4 regions of the Pectobacterium parvum genome follow, and region 2 is predicted to be linked to each of the others. Evidence: predicted binding sites of a transcription regulator. Region 2 holds the regulator's gene; each other region holds the start of a gene.

Region 1 (7,395 bases), 580 kb from region 2:
ATGACTGAACCACAATTTCGCAGTAAAGGTCCTGAGCTTCTGGTCGAACTTTCTCAACACGTGGCCGATACGGTCAAAAACGTCACAGAGCTGGATCTGCAAACAGCCGAGCTGGTAGGCAACGCCGTTGCCAAACATATGATGACCGTATGGGGCGGACAAAATGTTTATTTCCCAATGGGAATATCCTGGCGAGCTTCTCAACGCGATCTTCAAATCTATGAAGAATTTGACGGACGCAATCACAGCGCGCTGGCTAAAAAATATAATGTCTCGCTGCAATGGATTTATAAAATTGTCAGAACAATGCGAAAAGAGGAATTACAGGCAAAACAACACTTTCAAGTATAATGAAAAAAATCATACATTAACAACCAGATAGTAATTAAAGGAACATAATAAAAATAGATGATTGAATAACAGCGATAGCCTCTAATTTTAATCACATATAGAGACTGAAGTTTAAATTGTGTAATTGCCTGTCTTTGATATTCTCATTCCAACAACAGAGACAGGAAAAATATATGTTTCTCCAGAATTAGCTACTTGTGATGAGTCGTTTTATTATCGAGTTCGGTGACCGCCTGAGCGATCACCTTTAACGACTGGGCAGTTACACAGAATTACTGACAGGCTCGAGTTGCTTTGTTATTAAGTTCGATAGATCATTTATTCTCATAGTCACCGTTTATCCCTTGTGATCATCCTCAACCATTTCAAGCACCATCAACAGAAAAGCATATTCCAACGCAATATCATCATAGCGTTTAAAACGACCGGATTTTCCGCCGTGCCCAGCATCCATATCGGTGTATAGCAGCACCAGACGATCGTCCGTTTTGATTTCCCGCAATTTCGCCACCCACTTCGCAGGTTCCCAATACTGAACCTGAGAGTCGTGTAACCCAGTAGTCACCAGCAAATGCGGATAGCGTTGCGCGGTAATGCCGTCATAGGGGCTATATTGTTTGATGTAGTCATAATAGATTTGTTCATTCGGATCGCCCCACTCGTCATACTCTCCGGTCGTCAACGGGATAGACTCATCCAGCATTGTCGTCAGCACATCAACGAATGGAACCTGAGCAACGACGCCCTTAAATAGATCGGGAGCCATGTTCACTACCGCGCCCATCAATAGTCCGCCCGCGCTGCCCCCCATCGCGAACATATTGTCCCTGTCGCCATAACCTTTTTCTATCAATGCCTGAGACACATCGATGAAATCGGTGAAGGAATGCATTTTATTGAGCAGGCGGCCATCATCGTACCACTGTTGACCCAGTTCACCGCCACCGCGTATATGCGTTAAGGCAAAGACGAACCCTCTGTCCAGCAGGCTCAGACGGCTAACGCTAAAATCGGGATCCAGGCTATGGCTGTACGCGCCATAGCCGTAGACCAGTATCGGGTTCTTACCTGGGCTGAAATGATCGCGATGATAAACAAGGGAAACCGGAACGTCGACGCCATCCCGAACCGTGATCCACAAGCGTTCACTCCGGTAATTGTCCGGGGAGAAATCTTTCACTTCGGCTTGCTTAAGTAACTGCTGTTCGCCCGTATCCAGATTCAATTCATACTGCGTGCTGGGGGTCGTCATTGATGAATAACCATACCGCATTAGTGTCGTTTCTGGCGTAGGGTTGTACGACAGCCACGTCACATAGCTCGCATCATTAAAGGTGATCGCTTTCTCTTCCCGCGTATGCCAGTGAATCTGGCGCAAGCTGGTCAAACCGCGTTCCCGTTCTTCAACCACCAGCCAGTCACGGAACAGCTCAAAGCCTTCCAACACGCGGTGTTCATGTGGCGCAATCAGCGTTTCCAACGCTTGCTCATCGGGCCTATCTGAACGGTAGAGGCCAAAGTTTTTCCCTTCCCGATTGGAACGTAGATAAAACGTGTCCTGATAGTGATCGATGCCATATTCATGATCTTTTCGACGTGGAATGCATACCTGCGGCACCGCATCCGGGCGCGTAGCGTCGAGCAATAGCACCTCACTCGTCGTTGTGCTACTGAGATAAATAGTGATGTAGTGCTCTGAGGTCGTTTTACTCAGGCTAACGTAATAGGTGTCGTCTTTCTCTTCATAGACCAATTCATCCAACGCCGGATCGCTACCCAGACGGTGGCGATAGACCTGATACGGCAACAGCGTTTGCTCATGTTTGCGCACGTAATACAGAACCGTCGAATCCGCCGCCCATTCCGCCCCTGCAGTCACATTTTCGATCACATCAGGCAGCCACTCGCCGCTGTTCAGATCGCGAAAACGAAGCGTGTACTGCCGACGGGATAAAAAGTCCTCCGAGAGCGCCAGCAGCGTGTTGTCAGGGCTAACCTCAAGCGTGCCGAGGCTATAAAACTCATGCCCTTCCGCACGTTGATTCCCATCCAGCAACGTTTCCCACGTGTCTGTTGCCTGCTCAGGTTGACGCAGATAGATAGCGTACTCTTTACCCTGCTCATAGCGACTTTGGTAGCGATAGCCTTTTCTGACATACGGTACAGACATATCCGTCGACGGAATGCGTTTGACCATTTCGTCATACAGCGACCGTTTACGTGCTTCATGAGGTGCCATGACGGCTTCGCTGTAGGCGTTTTCCTGCGTCAGATAGTCCAACACCTGCGGATCGGTACGCTGGTCATCACGCAGCCAGTAATAATTGTCGATGCGCGTATCGCCATGTGTACTTAGTGCATGGGGTCTTTTTTCAGCTTGCGGTGTCTTCATGGCGTCGGATCTCGTTGTCTTGACATAAAATTTTCGCTTTGTAAGAAGAGTGGCACGATTGCCCAGCAATGCCAAGCCACGTCCTTGTCTCTTGGTGCGCTTTTGCGCATCGCATTCCACTGCACGCCCTCTTTAATGCGCACGCAAACGTTTTCGTTTATACTGCGGCCATTTTTCACAACCCGATCAGGTATAAGGTTATGTTAACAATTGGAACCGCCCTGCGTGCGGATGCCACACGAGTGATGCTGCTTGGCTCCGGTGAATTAGGCAAAGAAGTGGCGATTGAGTGTCAGCGCCTGGGAATCGAAGTGATTGCGGTCGATCGCTATGCCGATGCTCCCGCCATGCAGGTTGCGCACCGCAGCCACGTCATCAATATGTTGGATGGCGATGCATTAAAAGCGTTAGTTGAAGCCGAACGCCCTGATTACATCGTGCCGGAAATTGAAGCCATCGCGACCGACATGCTGGTGACGCTGGAAAAGCAGGGTCACCATGTTGTTCCTTGTGCTGAAGCGACGCGCCTGACAATGAATCGTGAAGGCATCCGTCGTCTGGCTGCCGAGACACTCGGCGTTCCCACTTCCACCTACCGTTTTGCCGACAGCGAAGAGAACTTCCGTCAGGCGGTAGATGCGATTGGCTATCCTTGTATTGTTAAACCTGTCATGAGTTCTTCTGGCAAAGGGCAAAGCCTGATTCGCTCTGCGGAGCAGTTAGATCAGGCGTGGAGCTACGCCCAACAGGGGGGACGTGCAGGCGGCGGACGCGTCATCGTGGAAGGACTGGTTAATTTTGATTTTGAGATCACCTTACTGACCATCCATGCGGTTGACGGCATTCATTTCTGTGCGCCAATCGGTCATCGACAGGAAGACGGCGACTATCGTGAATCCTGGCAGCCACAGCAGATGAGTGCGCTGGCGCAGGAACGCGCGCAGAAGATGGCCAGCGATGTTGTGAAAGCGCTCGGCGGCTATGGCCTATTCGGCGTTGAGCTGTTCGTTTGCGGCGATGAGGTTATTTTCAGTGAAGTCTCCCCTCGCCCGCACGATACTGGCATGGTGACGATGATTTCTCAGGACTTGTCCGAGTTTGCGCTGCACGTTCGTGCTTTCCTGGGGCTGCCCATTGGCGCAGTTCGTCAGTATGGCGCATCGGCTTCCGCCGTGATTTTACCGGAACTGGACAGCAACAACGTGCGTTATCAGGGACTGGAAAGCGCACTGCTCCCTCATACACAAATTCGCCTGTTTGGTAAACCGGATATCAGCGGCAAGCGCCGTATGGGTGTCGCATTAGCCAGTGCGGAAACCACGGATGATGCTGTAGCAATCGCCAAGCGCGTTGCAGCGGGTGTAAAAGTCAGCGGCTGATACAAAAAAGGCCACTCTCAGTGAGTAATGCCAGTCAGTTAAGCAACTGACTGGCTGTTTTTCTTCGCTTTTCGATATTTATAAGGCCTTTCTTTCACCACTCTCGGGAAGGTTCTTTCTCTTCTTATCGGCAGCTTCACCATCTGTCCCATACTCTCCAGATCTCGCAGTAGTTCAGGGATACGACCCGGCGATGCACCCTGAAGCGTCATCAACATCCTCATGACCAGCCCGCAGGATTCTGAGAAGCTCAGCTGATTTGGCCAGTAACCTTTCAGTTGACTGGCCATTTTAATCATCTGATATCTCACGAGATTATACGCCAGCAGCACACCCCATAACTCCTGCTCCACAAGTTCCGGTTTTTTGCTTCTCAGTGTCAGTCTGCTCAGTTGCATTGTCTGTTTGATTTCACGGTAACCCAACTCGATTTCCCAACGGTGACTGTAAAGCTCAACCATTTCACCTCCCGGATAACGCATGCCATCAGTCATCGAAGTCAGTAACTGATAGATTTTTCCTTTACGGCTATAGGTCAGTAATCGGGCTGTCACTTCTGTACTCAGTCCCGGCCATTTTTTGCGGGATTGTGGCGTAGTTTTCAACTGTACCAGATGATCGCCTTTTCCCAGTTTCCACCTCCTCGTAACGGGTACCTTTCTTAAGCGGTATCATCCAGTGTCGGTGTTCTCCCGCACGCTTCCATAAGCATTCAGCAACCCTAATGAGTAATACCCTTTATCGAGCAGCGTCAGCGTATTATCTGCGGTCTGGTCTATCAGTTGCTCAGCCAGGGTATATTCGCTGTCTTTCATCGTACCGAAGGCTGCTGCGGTTATCAGATGGCTGGTCAGCTCCATCTGACAGACCATTTTGACCTGCGGGTAGGGGCCAGGTTGGCCGCAGTAAGTCTGGCGCGGGAAGGCGGTATCATTTTCAGGTGTTTCCTGTGTGCGCCAGACGACGCCATCCATCGCCAGTAACGTCAATCCACACCAGTGGGGATGCGCCACAGCGTTGTGCCACAAGTGAGCGGTGTGCGTGAACACCCGTCGAACGGCGTCACTTCCGAGCCGCTGTCGAGCTGGATAACCGCGCTGGGAGCAACAAAGGGACGGTTACCGGGCAGCATAATATCCAGCCGATTGACAATCTGATGAAGCGGCTCCTTACGTTCAAGCGCCATGCCGACAACGCACCAGACCATCATTTCGAGAGGAAGACGGCGTTTACGCAGGGTGACCACGCCGGACTCAGCAAGGCAACGGGCAATAAGTTCTGGGTCAAGAAAGTCGCCAAGAGAAGTCAAAGGATTACGGGTCGAATCGTAACGTGAAACGAGGTCGATGGCCTGAGAGATACGCATAAAAAATCCGGAAATGAAGAACACTTCCGGATTCTTACACAGCTATTGGATCGTTCAACTGATCCTTAACTGATCAGCATTAACTCTCAGTGAGTGGCCTTTGTCATTCAATCACAAACAAACTTACGCTTTCGCGCCTGCAACCGCTTCACGCGCCAGTTCAGTAATACGCGCGTAATCACCGCTTTCCAGCGCGTCGTTCGGCACCAGCCATGAACCACCTACGCACAGCACGCTTTTCAGCGCCAGATAGTCGCGGTAGTTATTCGGCGTAATGCCACCGGTTGGGCAGAAACGGATCTGAGCAAACGGACCAGCGATCGCCTGGAGCGCTTTCACACCGCCGTTAGCTTCCGCTGGGAAGAATTTGAACTCACGCAGGCCGTAATCCATACCCAGCATCAGTTCAGATACGGTGCTGATACCTGGGATCAACGGGATGTTGCCTTCCGTTGCGGCTTTCAGCAGCGGCTCAGTCAGACCAGGGCTGATGGCAAACTGCGCACCGGCCTCAACGACCGCAGCCAGTTGCTCAGGGTTTGTTACCGTACCCGCGCCCACGATGGCCTCCGGTACTTCTTTCGCAATCGCGCGAATCGCTTCGATGGCGCAGTCGGTACGCAATGTCAGTTCCAGAACGCGAACGCCGCCCGCGACTAACGCTTTTGCCATCGGCACCGCGTGTTCCAGTTTGTTGACCACAATCACAGGAACAACGGGACCCGTTGTCAAAATCTGTTCCGCGCTCGTTTTCCAGTTTTTCATCAAAAATATCTCCAGTCATGCCCGAGGGCATCATTAATTATATAGCGCGCCCCTGCCACAGGGATCTGCGTTGCCACAGATGTCCGACCGCACCGTGAGCCATACATTAAAAACTGTGGGAGGCCGACCGTCCTCGGCCAGCCCCCCATTACTGACGTATTATCAAAAAATTACTCAAACTCATTCCAGGAACGGCCATCGCGGGTAATCATCGCCACAGATGCCACCGGCCCCCAGCTTCCTGCCTGATACGGCTTCGGTGCATCGTTGTCCATCGCCCACGCATCCATGATGGAATCCACCCACTTCCAGGCTTCTTCCACTTCATCACGACGGACAAACAGCGCCTGAATCCCACGCATGGTTTCCAGCAGCAGACGCTCATAAGCATCGGCTAAATGCTGCTGATTAAAGGTTTCCGAGAAGCTCAGATCCAGCTTCACCGTTTGCAGACGGTGTTTGTGCTCTAACCCTGGCACTTTATTCAGAATCTGGATTTCCACACCCTCATCCGGCTGCAAGCGAATAATCAGCTTGTTCTGCGGCAGTTGCTGGTAAGAATCACGGAACAGGTTCAGCGCAGGATTCTTAAAGTACACCACCACTTCTGAACATTTGGTCGGCAGACGTTTACCAGTACGCAGGTAGAACGGCACGCCAGACCAGCGCCAGTCATCGATATCAACGCGAATCGAGACGAAGGTTTCCGTGCTGCTGCTTTTGTTCGCGCCCTCTTCTTCCAGATAGCCCGGCACTTTATGTCCCTGAACAAAGCCAGACGTGTATTGGCCGCGTACCGTCGTTTCATGCACGTTGGAGCGGTCGATACGACGCAGTGAACGCAGCACTTTCACTTTTTCATCACGGATGCGATCAGTCGTCAAATCAGACGGCGGCGACATCGCAATCATCGTCAGAATCTGTAACAGGTGGTTCTGGATCATGTCGCGCATCTGGCCGGCTTTATCGAAATAGCCCCAGCGCCCTTCAATCCCAACTTCCTCGGCTACCGTGATCTGCACATGGTCGATCGTCCGGTTGTCCCAGTTTGAGGAGAACAACGAGTTGGCAAAACGCAGCGCCAGCAGGTTCAGAACGGTCTCTTTACCCAGATAGTGGTCGATGCGGTAAACCTGACACTC
Region 2 (7,395 bases):
CGCCGATAATTTACGCGCTTCTGTCAGATACTGTTGCACGGATACCTTCCTTGAATGACTAACGTAATAGCAGGGTAAATGACTCAGATATGAAAAACAGATCGGGGTAAAGCGAGCATTATTGTAACGACTTAACGAAAGTAAACCAGCATGGAAGAGAATATATTCTATTTGTTACGCTACGGTTTCGATAGCTATGCGGTATACGGCATTCCGGTTTGGTTTTCCGCGAAATATCGGGCACACTGCACAGAGTCATTTCTTTGTTTTTAAGAGGCAAACCGCATGTTTACCGGTATTGTTCAGGGCACCGCGCCGGTGGTGTCGATTGAAGAAAAATCCAACTTTCGCACGCACATTGTCCAGCTCCCGCCTGAGTTGTTGCCAGGGCTCGTGCCCGGCGCATCGGTGGCGCATAATGGCTGCTGCCTGACGGTCACCGCTGTTGACGGCGATCGTGTCAGTTTTGATCTCATGAAGGAAACGCTGCGGTTAACGAATCTGGGCGATATTCATGAAGGCGATGTCGTGAATATTGAGCGAGCCGCGAAATTCGGTGACGAGATCGGTGGGCACGTCATGTCGGGCCACATCATGTGTACCGCGGAAGTGGTTAAGATTCAGGTTTCAGAGAATAACCATCAGATTTGGTTCCGCCTTGCAGATGAAGCGCTGATGAAATACGTGCTACATAAAGGCTTCGTTGGAATTGACGGTATCAGCCTGACGGTGGGAGAAGTGACCCGTGGACGTTTCTGCGTGCATTTAATTCCAGAAACGCTGAACCGCACCACGCTGGGACAGAAGCGTCTGGGAAACCGCATTAATATCGAAATCGATCCGCAGACACAGGCCGTGGTCGATACGGTCGAGCGCGTGTTGGCTAGCAAGCAGGCGAGCGATCTCGGCAAGGAAGAGTAATTCTACGTTGCACATTCTGGTAAACCGGACGGCGTTTCTACCGTCCGGTTTTCTCTTTTCTGTCAGCACACGATTTTCTGTCAACACACAATGCTGTTAGCGCGCAACGCGCAATCCACCTTCGACCCCATCCGTGCTGAACACGACCTGCCAGAGCTGAAGGTTTCTTGCTCTGAAAGCCCCTGCACAAAAGTTAAGATAGTAGCTGAACATCCGGCGGAAGCGGGCCGTATAGCGTGTGGAAAGCGGTGGCCAGTTCTGCTGAAAGCGAGCGTGCCAGGCCATTAATGTACGATCGTAATCAGCACCGAAATTGTGCCAGTCTTCCATTACCAAATAAGGCTCACTCGCCTGTGCAATATGCTGTATGGAGGGAATACAGCCGTTGGGGAATATGTATTTATGAATCCAGGGATCGATGTGCGGGTTAGTCTTATTGGCCCCGATGGTATGTAGCAGAAACAGCCCGTCGGGTTTTAGATTACGCAGAACGACGCGGAAGTAGTTGTCATAGTTGCGCGGCCCGACGTGTTCAAACATGCCAACTGACACCACGCGATCGAATTGCCGCTCGAGATCGCGATAATCCTGCAATTCAATGATGACGTTCAGATCCTGACAACGTCGCTGTGCCAACATCTGCTGTTCTCTGGAAATAGTGACGCCGTAAACTGACACGCCGTAGTGGCGTGCCGCGAACTCGGCAAGCCCGCCCCAACCACAGCCGATATCCAACAGCGTCATTCCTGATTTTAGCTGGAGCTTTTCGCAGATCATGGTGAGTTTATCTTCCTGCGCCTGTTCCAGCGTTTGCGCCTGTTTCCAATAAGCGCAGGAGTATTGCATGTAAGGATCTAGCATCAGGGTAAAGAGATCATTACCTAAATCGTAATGCGCTTTACCGACAACCTGAGCGCGTCGGCGGGATTGCAAATTCGTGATGCGGGAGAGGGCAACGCGCGTCAGGTTGTGGAGGCGGCGGGGCAGTTGAGTATCCAGCCCTGCGCGCAGAACGCGATGGGAAAACATATCCAGCCGTTCACACTCCCACCATTCGTCCATGTAGCTTTCTCCCAGCCCCAGCGATCCCTCACGCAGGATACGCTTAAAGAAATTGGGGTTGGTCACGCGGATGTCAAAAGGGCGAGTGCCGTTGATGGTGATATTCGCGGCGGCCAGCATGCCCTGCACGATGTGGAACCAAGGCGCGGTATCAGGATCCCATTCTTCTGTATAAGGTAAACCCATCATGTCTCCTTAACTTTTCACATGCAAAAGTATCGTAAAACACACCAGGACAACACTTATCGCAGCCGAGGTATCGGCTGTCACCAGAGAAAATGAAACACGGTATTAAATTTAGAACTGCTTCAGCCAGCATACAAGAGAATTGGCTGAAGCAGAGAGGGGAAGCAGCAGGAATAAGAAAATCGTCTGTACAGAATGGCTACGGCTAGCGGCGATAGTCGAGGTAGGGGCCGTCTGCAACCGAGCGGCGCTCAATCAGCGTCGGATGCACTTCAATGACGTGCGCATCTTCCCGCTTACTAGTAATGCGATCCAGTAGCATAGCGAACGCAGATTGACCCAGACGCTCCTTTGGCTGATGGATGGTGGTCAGCGCAGGCGTAAAGAAACGCGCGTGGCGCACGTTGTCATAACCGATCACCGAAATATCCTGCGGTACGCGCAGACCCAGTTCATCTGCCGCACAGATAGCCCCCATCGCCATGATATCGCCACCGCAGAATACGGCTGTAGGTCGCTGTTTCTGTGCGAGGATCTGATGCATGGCTTTGTAGCCGGATTCCGGTTCAAAATCACCCCGAACCACCCATTCGTCACGCACGGTGATGTCGGCTTCCTTCAATGCTTTCAAAAAGCCGAGGTAGCGTCCGCTGCCGGTGTTGCGTTCTTGAGTACCGGGGATGGCGCCGATATCTCGGTGGCCACGTTCAATCAGGTAACGACCTGCCATATAACCGCCTTCAAAGGCGTTATCGATAATCGTATCGGTAAAATCGCTGTGCATCTGTCCCCAGTCCATCACGACCATCGGAATGCTGCGATAGTCTTCCAGCATACCTAATAACTCGGGCGGATATTCGGCACACATCACCAACAGGCCGTCGACGCGTTTTTGCGCCAACATGGAAAGATAGGCGCGCTGCTTGCCGATGTCGTTATGCGAATTACACAGCACCAGCGTGTAGCCTTTGGCGTAGCAGCTGTTTTCAACGGCTTCAATGATCTCGGCGAAATAGGGGGCTTCGCTGGAAGTGGCCAGCAAGCCGATAGATTTAGTGTGATTAACTTTGAGGCTGCGGGCGACGGCGCTGGGTGAATAGTGCAATTCTTTGATTGCTGCCCTGACGGCTGCCTTAGTCTCTTCGGCGACGAAACGTGTTTTATTGATCACGTGCGATACGGTTGTGGTGGAAACGCCAGCACGTTTTGCCACATCTTTAATCGTTGCCATCTAAAAATGACTCCTGAACTTACCTGTTACAGACGTAAGTATATTGTTAATCGTTTGCCTACGTTTAATGTTCTTCTTCTAAGCTAAAAAACAGGATTTCAGAAGGAGAATGCCGAATGTTATACCGAAGGGATCTGGGTTGACGTTTTTCGACTGATACGCAGCGCTTTCATAAACAGCGGATTGTGTCCGATTTATCATGAAAGTGAAAGGGCTAATTTATACTATTAGTGATGCATTCGTCCGAGATTTTTCGCTACAATTATGAAAGAATCGTAATAACCCTATTATTTGTAGCTTTAACTACCTAAGCGGGTTCGGCTGTGAATGGTGGTGTCTTTTCAGATGAAGCTTTCAGATAAAATTTGTTCGTTAATAAGGAGTAATTTATGGATACAGATCTGAAGATGTCTTTGCTAACAACCGTTGGCTCGTTGGCTGTGATCATCGCGTTTAGTTTTATTGCGGTGATGAACTAACCGAAGGGTGCCTCTGGGCGGGTTAGATATTCAGACACGTTGATGATGCCATAACGTGTCTGGATCGTTTTCTTCACATTGCTTTTCTTTACTACGTACAACCTGTCTCTTAACGAATCGTCTGCGGCGTCACCACGCGACGTGCGCCAACGTAGTGCTCCTGCCAATAATCTTCACTCAGCTTGCTGATACGAATATCTGAGCCTGTACGCGGCGACTGAATAAATTTCCCTTCACCCAGATAAACCCCGACGTGATCGGCTGCGCCACGATTATTGATGCGGAAGAAGACCAGATCGCCACTTTCCAGCTCACTCTTTTTAATCGGAGCAGCATCACGCAGGTGATACATTTCGTTTGCGGTGCGTGGAATTTGGATCTTAACGACATCTTTGTAGGCGTAATAAACCAGTCCGCTACAGTCGAATCCGGTAAAAGGAGAGGAGCCGCCCCAGTGGTAAGGTTTGCCTATCTGACTCATCAACTTATTCATTGCGGTCGTTTTGGCATGCTGATAGCGTTTTTTATGCGCAGCGCTTAGCGCCATTCCTTTTTCTGTCGGCGCTGGATTTTTATCCGCTTTCCCCTTGAGTGCGGTCTTCTTCAGTCCGGTTTTGACTCTGGCTTGGGCGGTTGTTTGCTTCTCTTCTTCAGGCTTCAGCTTTTTAAGATTTTTTTTCACTAGCGCGGGCGTGCTGCTTTGCGTTCGTGACGGCTTTTTCTCTGTCACTTTGCTCGCGGTGCGGGATTTGGTTTTATTGCTGACGGCGGTAGATTCTGGTTTTTTGCTTTTGATCGGCGTCGGGGATTTAGCATTACCCTTTGTTTGGCGGCTTTTCTTATTCGTTTCTGCCACGGCGCTTTTCTTCGGCGCAGAATGCGGGGTATGCGGCGCAGCCTGAACGATGTTCAGGGATAGATTATTGAAAAATAATATAAAAAGAGTAATAAATAAGCGCATATTAACAGTGACCGAACATAATCCTTAACTCGCTCAATCCTCACAGTATTCCTGAAAACGGCGTCATAAAAAAGTGGGCACGGTCGCTTTATTCATACAGAATAGTGAAAAAACGTTAATAGTTATTTTTTCGATTGATTTATCAGCGTTTTCTGGCGCTGATTTCATCAATGACGAAGGCCTTCAGGAAAAAAAATAACCCTACAAAAAATGGCGTTTTTTTGTAGCTAGTGGCATCGGTACAATATCACTGAGTCAATGTCGCTGTCGTAGCACCTCTGACGGCGGCTCATGGCTAGCGTTTTGGACGTTAGCCATCCTATAGAATTAAGGAAGCAAGAAGATGACGACACCGACAATTGAAAAAATTCAGCGCCAAATTGCTGAAAACCCGATTCTGCTGTACATGAAAGGCTCCCCGAAATTGCCAAGCTGCGGCTTTTCTGCACAGACGGTTCAGGCGTTATCTGCCTGTGGCGAACGTTTTGCGTATGTTGATATTTTGCAGAACCCAGACATTCGTGCTGAACTGCCGAAATACGCAAACTGGCCGACATTCCCACAGCTGTGGGTTGACGGTGAGCTGGTTGGCGGTTGTGATATCGTGGTAGAAATGTTTCAGCGCGGTGAACTGCAACCGCTGATCAAAGAAACGGCAGATAAATATAAAGCGCAGCAGGCCGATCAAGAGTAATGCTTTCGTCTGGCGTAATGACGATGTCAAATGTTGTTACGAGGCGAGCGTAAATTCTTCCAACGGGTGCCTTTATGGCACCCGTTTTTTGATCTCAGCCTTTTCAGTCTTTGGCTGACGCGTCTTCCAGCGAATTTTCTTCCAGTGCAATCGGCCATCCGCCCAGACGTTTCCAGCGGTTAACCAACTCACAGAACAGCAATGCGGTCTGGTTGGTGTCATACAGCGCAGAGTGTGCCTGGCTGGAATCAAACGCGATACCGGCGGTAATACAAGCTTTAGCAAGAACCGTTTGGCCTAACACCAGCCCGCTAAGTGCTGCGGTATCGAAAGTGGCGAAAGGATGGAACGGATTACGTTTCAGGCTACAGCGCTCGGCTGCTGCGGCCATAAAGCTATGATCGAATGTGGCATTATGCGCCACGATAATCGCGCGGTTACAGCCTTGATCTTTGATCCCTTTACGCACGACTTTGAAAATTTCATGCAGCGCATCATATTCGCTCACCGCGCCACGCAGTGGGTTGGTGGGGTCAATGCCATTAAACGCTAGTGCAGCGGGTTCCAGAATCGCACCCTCAAATGGCTCGACATGAAAATGTAGTGTTTCATCTGGCTGTAACCAACCGTCTTGATCCATTTTTAATGTTACCGCCGCAACTTCCAGCAAGGCATCGGTTTTCGCATTAAATCCGGCGGTTTCAACATCGATCACTACCGGGTAAAACCCACGAAAACGGCCGCTCAGGGCGTTCAGATCACTTTTATCAGCCATTTTTCTCTTAATTGTTAGCAAAACGCAGCGCGCATTATTGCAAATTTTGGCCGGAGATGCAGCATGCCCGTTGCTGTTTCAAAAGGCGGAGATAGCAGAAAAAGGGAGGGAGAACAGGTGCCGATGCAGCACCTGTAGAATGCGGGGGGATTAGTGACCGATGCCGTTACCGGCGTGGGCGTTCTCGATCAATTCGATTTTATAACCGTCTGGATCTTCGATGAACGCGATCACGGTAGTACCGCCTTTGACCGGGCCCGCTTCGCGCGTTACATTGCCACCCGCTTTGCGGATACGCTCACAAGTTGCGGCAACATCGTCAACGCCCAGCGCGATATGACCGTAGGCGTTGCCCAAATCATAGCTGTCGACGCCCCAGTTGTAGGTCAGTTCGATAACTGCACCTTCGCTCTCTTCAGTATAACCGACGAAAGCTAACGTGTATTTGTATTCGGTATTCTCGCTGGTACGCAGCACGCGCATTCCCAAAATTTGGGTATAGAAATCAATAGAGCGTTGTAAATCGGCAACACGCAGCATGGTATGAAGTAAACGCATAGTATCCTCGTTAAAAAGCGCAACGTATAAGAAAGTATAGCGTTGTGGCGCTATCGAGTCTAAGCCATTCGGATGATGCTAAAAATGCGGCACTGCGATAAGGTTTGTGTTAAAACGTATTGTAAGAAAGGATTAATGGTGTACTGGGTTGATATAGACGCGCCTTATGTGTAAAAAATAGCCAGTGGTTACAATTATTATTTACGTGGTTGTCTATTTAGGCTTGCCAGCACTAAAGAATGAGGTTTCAATAAAGAGAATTTTAGCGGGGGGATAAGGGTGCCAGAGCAACTTGAACTCTTTGCTATCCTTAACCCATGTCGTGGTATTTGTCAGACCGATGAACGCGGAGGTTGCTTTCGTAACCGTAATGAACGTTTCAGCTGGGATAAAATGAGTGATATGCAGAAACAGAATATACTGCGCCTGTGCCAGCAGAGAATGAAACGGTTACAGCATTCGGATAGAGCTGATATACCTGCAGAATTTAGTCAGCTACCGTTTTTTTAGATGTTTTTTTAAGCTTTT
Region 3 (7,395 bases), 1.2 Mb from region 2:
GGTTAAGAAAAACAGTCATGTCCGTCCTGTTTGGGGCATTACTGGCTGGCAACCTGCTTCCTGCTCAGGCCGATACGCAGGATCGGCTGCCGGATATCGGCACCACCGCTGGCGGTACGCTCAGTATCAATCAGGAACTGGCGATGGGCGATTTTTACGTCCGCCAGCTGCGGGCTGGTGCGCCGCTTATCAACGATCCGCTGTTATCCAATTACATTAATCAGCTCGGCAACAGATTGGTCAAACAGGCTGATTCGGTGCGGACACCGTTCCATTTTTATCTGATCCGCAATGATGACATCAACGCCTTCGCCTTCTTCGGCGGCAATGTAGTGCTGCATTCCGCATTGTTCCGCTATGCCGATAGCGAAAGCGAGCTGGCCTCGGTGCTGGCACATGAAATCTCTCACGTTACCCAGCGCCATCTGGCGCGCAGCATGGAATCACAGCAGCGTAGCGCCCCGCTCACCTGGGTCGGCGCGCTCGGTTCTATTCTGCTGGCAATGGCCAATCCACAGTTAGGGATGGCGGCGCTCAGCGGTACACTGGCGGGCGCACAGCAGGGCATGATTACGTTCACGCAGTCGAATGAACAGGAAGCAGATCGCATCGGTATTCAAGTGTTACAGCGCGCGGGCTTTGATCCGCAGGCTATGCCGAATTTCCTGCAGAAGCTGGCGGATCAATCTCGCTATGCCTCCAGACCGCCGGAAATGTTACTGACTCACCCATTGCCGGAAAGCCGCCTGTCCGATGCCCGCAACCGCGCCAACCAGATGCGCTCAACGCCGGTACAATCTTCTCAGGATTTCCTGCTCGCCAAAATACGCACCTTTGGTATGTATGGCTCACCGGAGCGTCCGCTGAGCAACGATCTGCTGGAGCAATGGGAAAAAGGCAACGTGCGGGAGCAGCTGGCTGCGAAATATGGCCGCGCAATCCAGCTTTATCAGGCGAAGAAGTACGATGAGGCGCGTAATGTGCTGCAACCGCTGCTAAGCAGCGCGCCTGAAAATCCGTGGTTTCTGGATATGATGACGGATATCGATATAGGACAAAGTCGCGCGACACAGGCTATCGCACGCTTACAAAACGTGCCGGGAATGCAGGCGAACCCGGTACTTCAGCTTAATCTGGCGAATGCCTATGTGGAAGGGAAACAGCCTGCCGCCGCCAGCAAAATACTGTATCGCTACACCTACGCACACCCTGAAGATTCAAACGGCTGGGATCTGCTGGCACAAGCCGCAGCAGCACAAGGACTGCGGGCAGAAGAACTGGCCGCGCGAGCAGAGAGTCTGGCCCTCAGCGGTCAGCTCGATCAATCTATTCGGTTACTGAGCAACGCGAGTTCACTGGTTAAATTGGGGAGTCTGGAACAGGCGCGTTACGACGCCCGCATCGACCAGCTCCGCCAGTTGCAGCAGCGCTTCCGTCAGTACCAGAAATCCTGATAAGGAGCATGACGATGACACCGTCCTCAACCCAAACATCCGTGACGATTTACCACAATCCACGCTGCTCCAAGAGCCGTGAAACGCTCGCGCTGCTACAGGAACACAATATTACGCCCGACGTCGTGCTCTATCTCGACACGCCGCCCGATACCGCAACGCTGACTCAGCTTATCAAGCAGTTGGGCTTTACTAGCGCGCGCGAATTGATGAGAACCAAAGAAGAGATTTATCAGCAGTTGGGGCTGTCCGATGCAGCACTAACGGAAGCGCAGCTGATTCAGGCGATGATCGATAATCCGAAGCTCATCGAACGCCCCATCGTCGTGGCACAAGGTCATGCACGTATTGGCCGTCCGCCGGAACAGGTGCTAGAAATACTGTCCTTGTAAACGATAGCCGTAAGCGATCCTCAACGACGATCGTTATTAACAATCGTTGACTACAGCCCGAGGATCTCTTTCACAAAAGGAATGGTCAGCTTGCGCTGTGCAGTGATGGAAGCATGGTCGAGCTGATCGAGCGTCATAAATAACGTACGCATTTCCCGATCCAGACGCTTAAGCAGAAAACGGCTGACGTCTTCCGGCAATTCGAACCCGCGCAGTCTGGCACGCAGCTGTAACGCTTCCCCTTTTTCGTCATCCGACAACGGTTGCAGCTTGTAGATTTGTCCCCAATCGAGGCGAGAAGCCAGATCGGGCAGACGTAAATTCAGCTGACGCGGCGGACGATCGCCAGTAATCAACAGCCGAGCACGTCCTGTTTCCTGAATGCGGTTATATAGATTAAACACCGCCATTTCCCACTCTTCATCGCCCGCGATAGATTCGATGTTATCGATACACACCAGAACCAGTTGCTCCATCCCTTCCAGCACATCCGGCACAAAGTAGGCACGTTTATCTAACGGCACATAGCCCACCGCACGTTCCTGACGCGACAATTCGGCGCAGGCAGCATGCAGCAGATGGCTGCGCCCGCCCCCTTCGCGTGACCAGAAATAGATGTAGCTACCATGCTCCTGATACAAAGCATTATTGACGGCGGCAAGAAGAGACGCGTTTTCACCCGGATAGAAACTGGCAAATGTTTCGTCATCGGGTAAGTAGAGTGGCAATGAAAGCTGTGCCGGCGTGTTCAGAATCACCTCAAGCAAAACGGGCAGGAAATCGGATCGAGTTTATCACAGAAACCGGCCCCTGTTGAGGACACGATACGCACGGCCTCAACAGGGGGGAGTGACGCGGTTATGAACGCGCGTCGTTCTCTTCCGGCGCATCAAGGATCTCTTCCTCTTTGCGGAACAGGCTGATGACCTTAAACACTAGGCTCATGCCGATACCGACAACCGTCGCCAGCGCCATGCCTTTCAGTTCGGTCGAGCCCAGATGCACTTTCGCGCCGCTGACGCCGATGATCAGAATCACGGAGGTCAGGATCAGATTTTGCGCTTTGTTGTAATCCACTTTGGATTCAATCAGCACGCGAATACCGGACGCCCCGATCACGCCATACAGCAGCAGCGATACGCCGCCCATGACGGGAACCGGTACAGCCTGAATCGCCGCCGCCAGTTTGCCCACGCAGGAGAGCAGAATCGCAAGGATCGCTGCACCGCCGATCACCCAGGTACTGTACACTTTGGTAAGTGCCAGCACGCCGATATTTTCTCCGTAAGTCGTATTTGGCGTGGAACCGAAGAAACCAGACAGCACAGTAGAAATACCGTTGGCGAACATGGAACGGTGCAGCCCCGGCTCACGCATCAGATCTTTCTTCACGATATTCGCCGTCACCACCAGATGGCCAACGTGTTCCGCAATCACCACCAGCGCCGCAGGCAGAATCGCCAGAATGGCAAACCACTCAAAACGTGGCGTATAGAATGTCGGCATCGCAAACCAGTGTGCTTCACGAATCGGGGTCAAATCCACCACACCCAGCACGAACGACAGCGCATAGCCTGCCAGTACCCCGATCAGAATCGGAATGATCGCCAGAAAACCGCGAAACAGCACCGAGCCCAGAATGGTGATCGCCAGCGTCGCCAGTGAAATCGTCACGGCAGTAGAATCGACAGAGGCACCATCGGCAGGCAGTAACCCGGCCATTCCTGCCGCAACCCCCGCCAGTTCAAGGCCGATAACGGCGATAATCGCCCCCATCGCCGCAGGCGGAAACAGCACATTCAGCCAGCCAGTGCCCGCTTTCTTAACAATCAGCGCCACCAGACAGAACAACACGCCGCACATAATGAAACCACCCAGAGCGACTTCATACCCCAGCGGCAACAGCAGTAAAACCGGGGAAATAAACGCGAAGCTCGATCCCAAATACGCCGGGATTTTGCCCTTACAAATGAATAAATAAAGCAGCGTACCCACACCGTTGAATAACAGTACGGTGGCCGGATTGATCTTGAACAGAATGGGCACCAGAACGGTAGCGCCAAACATCGCGAACAGATGCTGGAAACTCAACGGGATGGTTTGTAACAAGGGTGGTCGTTCACTTACCCCGATGGCGCGACGAGTCATCTTCAATATCCTCTGTAGTGTTGCTATTTATGTGTGCAGGTAGACCCGCACTTCTTATGACAGCCAGACGCATCCCGCCCCACCGTAGTGAAGCAGGATCATATTGACTGCTGATGTATAAAAGAACCGCGTGTGACGTAACACAGGCTGTGGCGCACCATAGGAAATACTTAGGTTTACGCCAAAAAAAAGCCGACTATCAAGTCGGCTTACCTGTTATTTGGTACCAAATATTTTATCGCCCGCATCACCCAGGCCCGGCATGATGTAACCCTGCTCGTTAAGGCCTTTATCGATGGATGCCGTGTAAAGCTCGACATCTGGGTGGGCTTTTTCTAGTGCGGCAATCCCTTCTGGCGCTGCGACCAACACCAGCACCTTAATGCTGTGACAACCCGCTTTTTTCAGCAGGTCGATCGTCGCGATCATTGAACCACCGGTTGCCAGCATAGGGTCAACAACCAGCGCCATGCGCTCTTCTATATTGGAAACCAGCTTCTGGAAATAAGGAACAGGCTCCAGCGTCTCTTCATCACGGTAGATGCCGACAACGCTGATACGCGCGCTAGGCACATTTTCCAGCACGCCATCCATCATCCCCAACCCTGCACGCAGAATCGGTACAACGGTAATTTTCTTGCCTTTAATCTGATCGACTTCAACCGGACCGCACCAGCCATCAATGGTGACTTTTTCGGTTGCCAGGTCAGCCGTCGCTTCGTAAGTCAGCAAACTTCCCACTTCGGAAGCCAGCTCACGAAAACGCTTGGTACTAATATCGTTCTCACGCATCAAACCCAGTTTGTGTTTGACGAGTGGGTGTTTCACCTCGACGATCTTCATCATTATCTCCCCCTCGGCTAGTGGACGGACAAAAACGCCAAGCGCGTTTTTAAACACCGCTTGCGGCGGCCCGCAGGGCGGCGGGCACGAGAGCCCGTCGTAAAAAAATCGCGGGATTATACCGCCTTTTTTACTTAGCGCCATATGATTAAGCCTGATCCAGATCAACCGAGGAGAGAAATTGTCGCCATTGACGAAAAATAGCCTGCCGATGACTCATCACTCGCAAACGATTGCCTACACTGTTAGAATTAGCGCGCACTATTTTTACCACAACGTGTTTTCTGAATACAAATCGTAACCTTCGTGGGGACTCAGCAGTGACCGACAAAACCTCTCTCAGCTATAAAGACGCAGGCGTGGATATCGATGCGGGTAATGCATTGGTAGACCGTATCAAAGGTGTAGTGAAACAGACCCGTCGCCAGGAAGTTATGGGTGGATTGGGTGGTTTCGGTGCCTTGTGCGCCTTACCGCAAAAATACCGCGAACCGATTCTGGTTTCCGGCACTGACGGAGTCGGCACCAAACTGCGCCTGGCGATGGACCTGAAACGCCACGATACGATTGGCATCGACTTGGTTGCGATGTGCGTGAACGATCTCGTCGTTCAGGGCGCTGAGCCACTGTTCTTCCTCGACTATTACGCTACAGGCAAGCTGGATGTTGACACCGCTGCCAGCGTGATTACTGGTATCGCGGAAGGCTGTAAGCAATCAGGCTGTGCGCTGGTCGGTGGCGAAACCGCCGAAATGCCGGGTATGTATCACGGCGAAGACTACGACGTTGCCGGCTTCTGCGTCGGTGTCGTAGAAAAATCAGAAATTATTGACGGCAGCAAAGTGCAGAACGGCGATGTTCTGGTTGCCCTCGCTTCCAGCGGCCCACACTCAAACGGTTATTCGCTGGTACGCAAAGTGCTTGAGGTCAGCAAGACCGATCCAGAGCAGTTCGAGCTGGAAGGCAAATCGCTGGCCGATCACCTGCTGGCCCCGACCAAAATCTACGTGAAATCCATACTGTCCCTGATTGAGAAAGTCGATGTCCACGCCATTTCTCACCTGACTGGCGGCGGCTTCTGGGAAAATATCCCACGCGTGTTGCCAGAAGGCATACAGGCAACGATCGACGAATCCAGCTGGCAATGGCCTGCCGTTTTCAACTGGCTGCAACAGGCCGGTAATGTCAGCCGCCACGAAATGTATCGTACTTTCAACTGCGGTGTTGGTATGATCATCGCACTGCCGGCCGAACAGGCAGACGAGGCCGTTGCATTACTCAACAGCAGCGGCGAAAACGCATGGAAAATCGGCGTCATTACTCAAACCGATGCCGGAGACGCAGTGGTTATTAACTGATGAAAAACATCGTTGTGCTGATTTCAGGCAATGGAAGCAACTTACAGGCGTTAATTGACGCCTGTAAGAACAGACGCCTTAAAGGAAAGATCGTCGCCGTATTCAGTAATAATGCGGAGGCTTACGGGCTAGAACGCGCACAGAATGCAAATATTCCTACTTGCGTCCTGAACCCTGAAGACTTTGCCGATCGTGCGGCATTTGATGCCGCACTGGCAAACGAAATTGAGCAATATGAACCCGCGTTGATGATCTTAGCAGGCTACATGCGGATTCTTAGCCCGGAATTTGTTGCCCAGTTTGCTGGCAAAATGCTGAACATTCACCCTTCTCTGCTGCCCAAGTATCCCGGCCTGCATACGCACCGCAAGGCGCTGGAAAATGGCGATCGGGAACATGGCACTTCCGTTCATTTCGTCACCGATGAACTGGACGGCGGCCCACTGATTCTGCAAGCGAAAGTGCCTGTATTCAGTGACGACACGGAAGAAAGCCTGAGCGAGCGCGTGAAAACGCACGAGCACACGATTTATCCGATGGTCATCAACTGGTTCCTGAACGGCAGACTGGTGATGCGGGATAATGAAGCCTGGCTGGACAGCATTCGCATCCCGCCGCAGGGTTATGCTGCCGAGTAATTTTATCAGCTCATCGCTTCATCATAGAGTAAGGATCCCCTGCGGAGTAATGCTGATCAGTTAAGGATCAGTTGAACGATCCAATAGCTGTGTAAGAATCCGGAAATGTTCTTCATTTCCGGATTTTTTTATGCGTATTTCTCAGGCCATCGACCTCGTTTCACGTTACGATTCGACCCGTAATCCTTTGACTTCTCTTGGCGACTTTCTTGACCCAGAACTTATTGCCCGTTGCCTTGCTGAGTCCGGCGTGGTCACCCTGCGTAAACGCCGTCTTCCTCTCGAAATGATGGTCTGGTGCGTTGTCGGCATGGCGCTTGAACGTAAGGAGCCGCTTCATCAGATTGTCAATCGGCTGGATATTATGCTGCCCGATAACCGTCCCTTTGTTGCTCCCAGCGCGGTTATCCAGGCCCGCCAGCGACTCGGAAGTGACGCCGTTCGACGGGTGTTCGCACACACTGCTCACTTGTGGCACAACGCGGTGGCACATCCCCACTGGTGAGGATTGACGTTACTGGCGATGGATGGCGTCGTCTGGCGCACACAGGAAACACCTGAA
Region 4 (7,395 bases), 690 kb from region 2:
GATTTCTACTCGCTCGGTATGGGCGAAGTGTACGCGATCGCAGCGTCTCATGGCCGTGGCGTGACGTCACTGCTGGAAACGGTTTTGCTGCCGTTCGTGCAGGATGAAATAGAAGAGCCGGTCGAGTTAACCGAAGAAGAAGAGAACGCGGCTTACTGGGCTGCGTTAGAAGCGGAAGATAAGGCCAGCGAAGAAGAAGCAGAAGACGATTTCAACCCTGAAGATTTGCCGATCAAACTGGCGATTGTCGGGCGTCCGAACGTGGGTAAATCCACGCTGACTAACCGTATTCTGGGTGAAGAGCGCGTGGTGGTGTACGACATGCCGGGCACGACGCGTGACAGTATCTACATCCCTATGGTGCGTGACGAACGTGAATACGTTCTGATTGATACCGCAGGGGTACGTAAGCGCGGCAAAGTGACGGAGACGGTAGAGAAATTCTCCGTGATCAAGACGTTGCAGGCGATTGAAGATGCCAACGTAGTTCTGCTGGTTATCGATGCGCGTGAAGGTATTTCCGATCAGGATCTCTCGCTGTTGGGCTTTATCCTCAATAGTGGGCGCTCACTGGTGATCGTAGTGAACAAGTGGGATGGCCTGTCACAGGAAGTGCGCGATCAGGTGAAAGATATGCTCGATTTGCGCCTCGGCTTTATCGATTTTGCCCGCATTCACTTCATTTCTGCGCTACACGGCAGCGGTGTGGGTAATCTGTTTGAGTCGGTAACCGAAGCCTATTCTTGCGCGACTCGTCGCGTCAGTACGGCCATGTTAACCCGCGTTATGCAAATGGCGGCAGACGATCATCAGCCGCCGCTAGTGCGCGGTCGTCGCGTGAAGCTGAAATATGCGCACGCCGGCGGTTATAACCCGCCGATTGTGGTGATCCACGGTAACCAGGTGAAAGACCTGCCGGATTCCTACAAGCGCTACCTGATGAACTACTATCGTCGTTCGCTGGAAGTGATGGGCACGCCGATTCGTATTCAGTTTAAAGAAGGGGAAAACCCCTTTGCAGACAAGCGCAATACACTGACGCCAAACCAGCTCCGCAAGCGTAAGCGGTTGATGTCGCATCTTAAAAAAAGTAAGTGATTTATTTACGGGGCGAATAGCGATATTCGCCCCGTTTTGTTAGAGACGAAACCAATAATAATCAAAGGAAAGCCATGTCCTGGGAAACCTGGAGTTTTGCGTTCAACGTCACGATGCCCAATTTGTTGATGTTGTTTATGGGCGTTGCGTTGCGCAAAATCGGCCTGCTAAATGACGCCTTTTGCGATGCAGCGATGCGTCTGGTGTTCAATCTTTCTTTGCCTTGCCTGCTGTTTTTCAGCGTGGCAAGCAATCATCAATCGTTTTCGGAACAGTGGCCGCTGGTGCTGTATGGCACGTTAGGCACGCTGGCGACATTCCTGCTGCTGGAAATTGCTGCCGTCCGCCTCATTAAAGAACCCACCGAACGTGGCATCTTCGTACAAGGCGGTTTTCGTTCCAATACGGGCATTATGGGGCTTGCATTTGCCGTGAGCGCCTATGGTGAAGAGGGCGTGGCGGTGGGGTCGCTGTATTTAGTTGTCACGGTGATCATGTTCAACGCGCTGTCGGTGATTACCCTCACGCGCAGTTTGCAGCGTAAGTCACCCGATCAACGCATCAGCGTTCTCATGTTATTGCGAGGAATCGCCACCAACCCGCTGATTATCGGTTTACTCTGTGGTGCCGCGTATGCGCAGAGCCAACTGCCGATGCCTGCGGTGATAAAGCAAACGGGCGGTTTTATCTCATCAATGGCGTTGCCGCTGGCGTTACTCTGTGCTGGAGCTAGTCTGGAGTGGCGCAGCATGTTTCGTTCATCTAACGTCGCCATGCTTGCTTCTGTGGCGAAACTATTTGTCGTTCCAGGGGGGTTGACGTTCGGGGGATGGCTGGTGGGGTTCCGGGGCGTTGAACTCGGTATTATCTTCCTGTTTTCCTCAACGCCGACGGCATCAGGCAGCTACGTGATGACACGTGCGATGGGCGGAAATGCTACGCTGGCGGCCAATATCATCGGGTTGACGACGGCGGGAGCCTTCTTTGTGATTGCGTTCGGGCTCTACTTTTTACGTTCACTGGGCGTGATTTAGCGCTGTTGGCTTCTGTTGCAGTAAGTGACAGAGTCTTACGTCTTGCCTTTTGGCTGACAGAACAGGAATTTGATAGCGTACTCTTGGACAGTCTTCTTCCAGAGGCGCAGTGATGAAAAAAAATCATTCTGAGCGGGGCGTATATTGTCAGCGGATTGCCCCGCAGACCCAGTATCAGGGCAAGCAAGGCTTGGTTTACTCGGTTGGAATTTCACGCGAGACGGTGGGTGCCCAACATCTTCATATGCAGTTGGCGTGGATTCCGCCGCGTTCGCAAGGCAAGGCGCATAAGCACGAACATCATGAAACGGCGATTTACGCGCTGAGCGGTATTTCCTGTGTGTATTACGGGGAACAGCTTGAAAACATGATTGAATTACCCGAAGGCAATTTCCTCTATATCCCTGAGAACGTCCCGCATTTGCCCTATAATCCCAGTGACGACGTCGCCGTGCTGGTCATTTCCCGCACTGACGCCAACGAGCAGGAAAGTGTGGTTATGCTGCCGGAATTGGACAGAAATGTGCTGCCTGAACGTGGTGAAACGAGAGGATAAATATGGAAGCAAATTGCCCGAGCTGTGGTCATCCTCTAGCTTGGAAAAGTGGTGCGCGGTTTCAGTGTACGGCCTGCCAGCAGGATTATCTGCGTGAGGCTGCGTGCCCTGAATGTAAGCACTCGCTTCAGGAACTGAAAGCCTGTGGTGCGGTGGATTATTTTTGTCAGCAGCACGGGATGATTTCCAAACGGCGAGTCGCATTCAGCTACGCGCCTGCCGATTAAATTCATTATTACTTAATCAATGGTTACTCCTGTACGCCGTTGCGCCACAGCTCGGTCAGCTCCGGTGGCGCGCGGTCTTCGGGGATCAGCAGAATGATATCGGTATATTGATTCTGCTGCGGTTGGCAGTAGCTGATGTGGATGCGGTAATAGAACTGGTCGCCACGTCCTGGGCCATCAGGTTCACCGGGTTCGCGAGCCTGAGGCGCGGCATTACGGATCGCGTTACAAATCCGCTCCCGTTCGGATGGCGGTACGCTGGCGAGCGCGAAACGTCGTGGCCCCGCCAGCTTGGGGATAAAGGCGAATCCCCCTTCACGCGCTAGCTCAATGATGGCATCGTCGTTGAGCTCCGGCAGCGTTTTCATAAGAACTCCTGCCGTACCTCCACCCCGACTGTTTCCCACGACTGCATGACGATATCGGCAACGGTGTGGTTAAAACGTTGAGTGGCATGTTGAATGGTGTGGCGCGCGAAAATTTCGAAATCCGCATTTTGCGGCAGCGTTTTATCACACAGCGTGTCGTACCAGATGCGGCCGGCTTTTTCCCATGAATGGCCGCCCAGCGCGATGGCTGTAAGATAGAATGCCCGGTTGGGAATGCCTGAATTCAAGTGTACGCCGCCGTTGTCTTCACGCGTGTTCACATACTCGTTCATGTGAGAGGGCTGGGGGTCGATACCGAGCAGCTCATCATCATACGCCGTGCCCGGATGAGACATTGACCGCAGCCCCATGCCGTGAATACCCTCGGCCAGAAGCTTGTCACCGATAAGCCAATCGGCCTGCTCAGCGGTTTGCCCCAAATGATACTGCTTGACCATGGAGCCAAAGACATCGGACAGCGATTCATTGAGCGCACCGGACTGGCGGAAATAAATTAGCCCTGCTTCATTTTCGGTGATGCCGTGAGTGAGTTCATGTGCGACCACATCAAGCGCAATCGTGAAGCGATTAAAGATTTTGCCGTCGCCATCTCCGAACACCATCTGCTGCCCGTTCCAGAAGGCGTTCTGATAATCCTGACCGTAATGCACTGTGCCAGCCAGCGATAGCCCCTCGGCATCCAGCGAGTTACGTTGGAAAATCTTCCAGAAGAAATCATAGGTTACGCCCAGATAGTTGTAGGCCTCATCGACGGCAACATCACCGTTGCTGGGTTGGCCTTCAGCGCGAACCAGCTTGCCGGGCAACTGTTGTTGCTGTTCGGCATCGTGAATACTGCGATTTGCCTGCCCGGCGGGTAATTTCTCATGGGGTTCCGGGCGCGGATGGTGGCTAACCATCAATGACTGAACATGCATCAGCGTTTGTTGCGCACAGTGGCGCTGCTCGTCTGTGCCGTTTGCGATAATGCGATGCAAAATGTAAGGGGGGATCACGCTACAAATCGGTCTGGACTTCATACCTCATCTCCTTGAAAACGCTCATCAGGGGTAACACAGACGATTAACAAAGCTCACTGTCTTTTTATCCTATCCGCGTCACCGCGCAGAGGCTGATAACCCGTGCGGTGAAAACGGTGAATATAAGTTAGTGAGCTGGGAATAAGTATAGTTCAGATGGCGGGGACAAGAATGGAGGATCGCCGTTGTTTTAGGACAAATCCCCATTCGCGCATTTTATGCCGTTCGCGTTATTTTGGCGTCGGAGATGAGGGTTTTCGCCGCTTTTTCGCGGAATTTGGATTCGGAGCCAGCGTCGTGACCTGGCTTTCTACCCAGCCGTCCTGCAAGCGGGTTTTCAGTGTTTCGCCGGGGGAAATTTGCGCGACGTTTTTCAGCACCTTACCGTCCGGGGCGGTGGTGACGTTATAGCCACGCGCCAGCGTCGCCAGCGGGCTAACGCCTTCCAATCGCGAACAGGCGATGCCTAGCTTTTGCTTGTTCTGATTCAACTGACGTTCTACTGCACTTTGCATCTGATAGCTAAGCTGCTGCAAACGCTGCTGCGCTCGATGAATACGAGTCTGCGGCTGCTGTTGCATCAGACGCTGTTGTAAGCGTTCACTCCGGCGCGAGGTCTGCCGGAGCTGCTGCTGCATGGCGTCATCCAACCGCTGACGCAGTTTAACCAGCTGTGCCTGCTGACGCGCCAGTCGCAGCTGCGGATGCTGCTGCTGTAATCGGTGGTGCAGGCGGGTAAATTCCCGATTGCGCTGGGCAAGGTAATAATCCATCGCCATTTCCAGGCGCTGGCGCTGGGACTGTATCTGACGCAATAGCTCAAGTTGGTTACGACTCACTAACTCGGCAGCGGCGGACGGCGTGGGTGCGCGCAGGTCACCGACGAAATCGGCGATGGTGACATCGGTTTCATGGCCGACGGCGCTGACGATAGGAATGCGGCTGGCGAAAATCGCGCGGGCGACCCGTTCGTCATTAAAGCTCCAGAGATCTTCCAGCGAACCGCCGCCGCGCCCGACGATTAACACATCACACTCATCCCGCTGGTTAGCCAGCTCAATAGCGCGAACGATCTGTAGCGGCGCTTCCGCACCTTGCACCGACGTGGGATACACAATCACTGGTAGTGACGGATCACGGCGCTGCAACACTTGCAAGATATCGTGCAGGGCGGCACCGCTGGCTGACGTAATCACGCCGACCTGTTTGGCGGGAGAGGGCAGAACCTGCTTAAACTGTTGGTCGAACAGCCCTTCGGCAGCGAGGCGGTGCTTGAGCTGTTCAAACTGCTGCTGTAGCAGGCCATCACCAGCGGGCTGCATGCTTTCCGCCAGTAGCTGATAGTCGCCACGGGGTTCATACAACGTAATGCTCGCCCGAATCAGCACTTGCTGACCGTTTTGCGGGCGGAACGTCACTTTGCGGTTGCTGGTACGGAACATCGCGCAGCGTACCTGTGCACGTTCGTCTTTTAGCGTGAAATACCAGTGGCCGGATGAGGGCTGAGAGAGGTTGGAGATTTCGCCGGAGAGCCAAATCTGGCCCATTTCCATTTCCAACAGTTGTCTGACCGTCTGATTCAGGCGGCTAACGGTAAAAATTGCAGAGGAGGGAAATTGAGACATTGTGAGCCAGATCAAATTTTAAAACAGTCACTTAATTGATCGATACTACCTACCTGAAAAAGGTAATCAAGCATTTTAGTAAAATAATGCTGGAGGCAACCGATTACGCCCTGTAGAATGCCACGGCAATATTTTATCTATTCTTACATCCACCTTGGTGAGATATTGCCCATGCTACGTATCGCTAAAGAAGCACTGACGTTTGACGACGTCCTCCTGGTTCCCGCTCATTCTACTGTTCTGCCTAATACTGCCGATCTGTCCACGCAGTTGACGAAAAACATTCGCCTGAATATCCCTATGCTGTCCGCAGCGATGGATACCGTTACCGAATCCGGCCTGGCCATTGCGCTGGCGCAGGAAGGCGGTCTGGGCTTTATTCACAAAAATATGTCCATTGAGCGTCAGGCTGAAGAAGTTAGCCGCGTGAAAAAACACGAAAGTGGCGTTGTGGTTGATCCACAAACGGTAACGCCAGAAACGACGCTGCGTGAAATGAAAGAGTTGACTGAGCGCAACGGCTTCGCTGGCTACCCAGTGGTGGCAAAAGACAACGAACTGGTCGGTATCATCACCGGTCGTGACGTGCGTTTTGTTACCGATTTGGAAAAACCGGTTAGCGCGTTCATGACGCCGAAAGAGCGTCTGGTCACGGTCAAAGAAGGCGAAGCGCGTGATGTCGTGCTGCAAAAAATGCACGAAAAACGCGTTGAAAAAGCGCTGGTGATTGACGACCAATTCCACCTGATCGGCATGATCACGGTAAAAGATTTCCAGAAAGCAGAACGTAAACCGAACGCGTGTAAAGACGAGCACGGTCGTCTGCGCGTAGGTGCAGCGGTTGGCGCAGGTGCGGGTAACGAAGAGCGTGTTGATGCGCTGGTTGCCGCAGGCGTTGACGTCCTGCTGATCGACTCCTCACACGGTCATTCCGAAGGCGTATTACAGCGTATTCGCGAAACACGTGCTAAATACCCGAACCTCGAAATCATCGGCGGCAACGTCGCGACGGGCTCAGGTGCGAAAGCGCTGGTTGAAGCAGGCGTTAGCGCCGTGAAAGTCGGTATCGGCCCTGGCTCTATCTGTACGACCCGTATCGTGACTGGCGTGGGCGTTCCGCAGATTACGGCTATCTCTGATGCGGTTGAAGCGCTGGAAGGCACAGGTATTCCAGTCATCGCCGATGGCGGTATCCGCTTCTCCGGCGACATCGCTAAAGCCATCGCAGCAGGCGCTGCGTGTGTCATGGTCGGCTCCATGCTGGCGGGTACGGAAGAATCCCCAGGTGAAATCGAACTGTATCAAGGCCGTTCATTCAAATCTTATCGCGGCATGGGTTCACTGGGCGCAATGTCCAAAGGCTCATCAGACCGTTACTTCCAGACCGATAACGCCGCCGACAAACTGGTGCCGGAAGGTATCGAAGGCCGCGTAGCCTATAAAGGCC

The links. Region 2 encodes PurR, which represses purine synthesis genes. Its sites were predicted from a motif close to CANGCAAACGTTTGCNTG; they were not measured.
Positions count from the first base shown of each region.
Region 1: a site for PurR is predicted at 2,884-2,901, ahead of purT (formate-dependent phosphoribosylglycinamide formyltransferase). Genes of this name have one in related genera too.
Region 3: a site for PurR is predicted at 5,060-5,077, ahead of purM (phosphoribosylformylglycinamidine cyclo-ligase). Genes of this name have one in related genera too.
Region 4: a site for PurR is predicted at 6,041-6,058, ahead of guaB (IMP dehydrogenase). Genes of this name have one in related genera too.

Region 1 covers NZ_CP087392.1:2,084,693-2,092,087, reverse strand. The annotation lists gene LOZ86_RS09460 (Mor transcription activator family protein) at 1-351, shown strand; gene LOZ86_RS09455 (S9 family peptidase) at 689-2,743, opposite strand; gene purT (formate-dependent phosphoribosylglycinamide formyltransferase) at 2,944-4,122, shown strand; partial or broken gene LOZ86_RS09445 (IS4 family transposase) at 4,161-5,096, opposite strand; gene LOZ86_RS09440 (transposase domain-containing protein) at 5,108-5,488, opposite strand; gene LOZ86_RS09435 (bifunctional 4-hydroxy-2-oxoglutarate aldolase/2-dehydro-3-deoxy-phosphogluconate aldolase) at 5,612-6,253, opposite strand; gene zwf (glucose-6-phosphate dehydrogenase) at 6,424-7,395, opposite strand, start outside.
Region 2 covers NZ_CP087392.1:2,660,539-2,667,933, reverse strand. The annotation lists gene LOZ86_RS12045 (MATE family efflux transporter) at 1-39, opposite strand, end outside; gene LOZ86_RS12040 (riboflavin synthase) at 286-921, shown strand; gene cfa (cyclopropane fatty acyl phospholipid synthase) at 1,018-2,169, opposite strand; gene purR (HTH-type transcriptional repressor PurR) at 2,375-3,400, opposite strand; gene cydH (cytochrome bd-I oxidase subunit CydH) at 3,790-3,879, shown strand; gene LOZ86_RS12020 (C40 family peptidase) at 3,989-4,840, opposite strand; gene LOZ86_RS12015 (Grx4 family monothiol glutaredoxin) at 5,184-5,534, shown strand; gene rnt (ribonuclease T) at 5,638-6,309, opposite strand; gene gloA (lactoylglutathione lyase) at 6,460-6,867, opposite strand; gene LOZ86_RS12000 (DUF1289 domain-containing protein) at 7,147-7,377, shown strand.
Region 3 covers NZ_CP087392.1:1,410,745-1,418,139, reverse strand. The annotation lists gene bepA (beta-barrel assembly-enhancing protease) at 1-1,454, shown strand, start outside; gene arsC (arsenate reductase (glutaredoxin)) at 1,469-1,846, shown strand; gene hda (DnaA inactivator Hda) at 1,897-2,604, opposite strand; gene uraA (uracil permease) at 2,705-3,994, opposite strand; gene upp (uracil phosphoribosyltransferase) at 4,211-4,837, opposite strand; gene purM (phosphoribosylformylglycinamidine cyclo-ligase) at 5,158-6,195, shown strand; gene purN (phosphoribosylglycinamide formyltransferase) at 6,195-6,833, shown strand; partial or broken gene LOZ86_RS06260 (IS4 family transposase) at 6,964-7,395, shown strand, end outside.
Region 4 covers NZ_CP087392.1:3,346,898-3,354,292, reverse strand. The annotation lists gene der (ribosome biogenesis GTPase Der) at 1-1,098, shown strand, start outside; gene LOZ86_RS15060 (AEC family transporter) at 1,173-2,132, shown strand; gene LOZ86_RS15055 (cupin domain-containing protein) at 2,245-2,688, shown strand; gene LOZ86_RS15050 (zinc ribbon domain-containing protein) at 2,691-2,915, shown strand; gene LOZ86_RS15045 (protealysin inhibitor emfourin) at 2,939-3,283, opposite strand; gene LOZ86_RS15040 (M4 family metallopeptidase) at 3,280-4,323, opposite strand; gene xseA (exodeoxyribonuclease VII large subunit) at 4,554-5,948, opposite strand; gene guaB (IMP dehydrogenase) at 6,120-7,395, shown strand, end outside.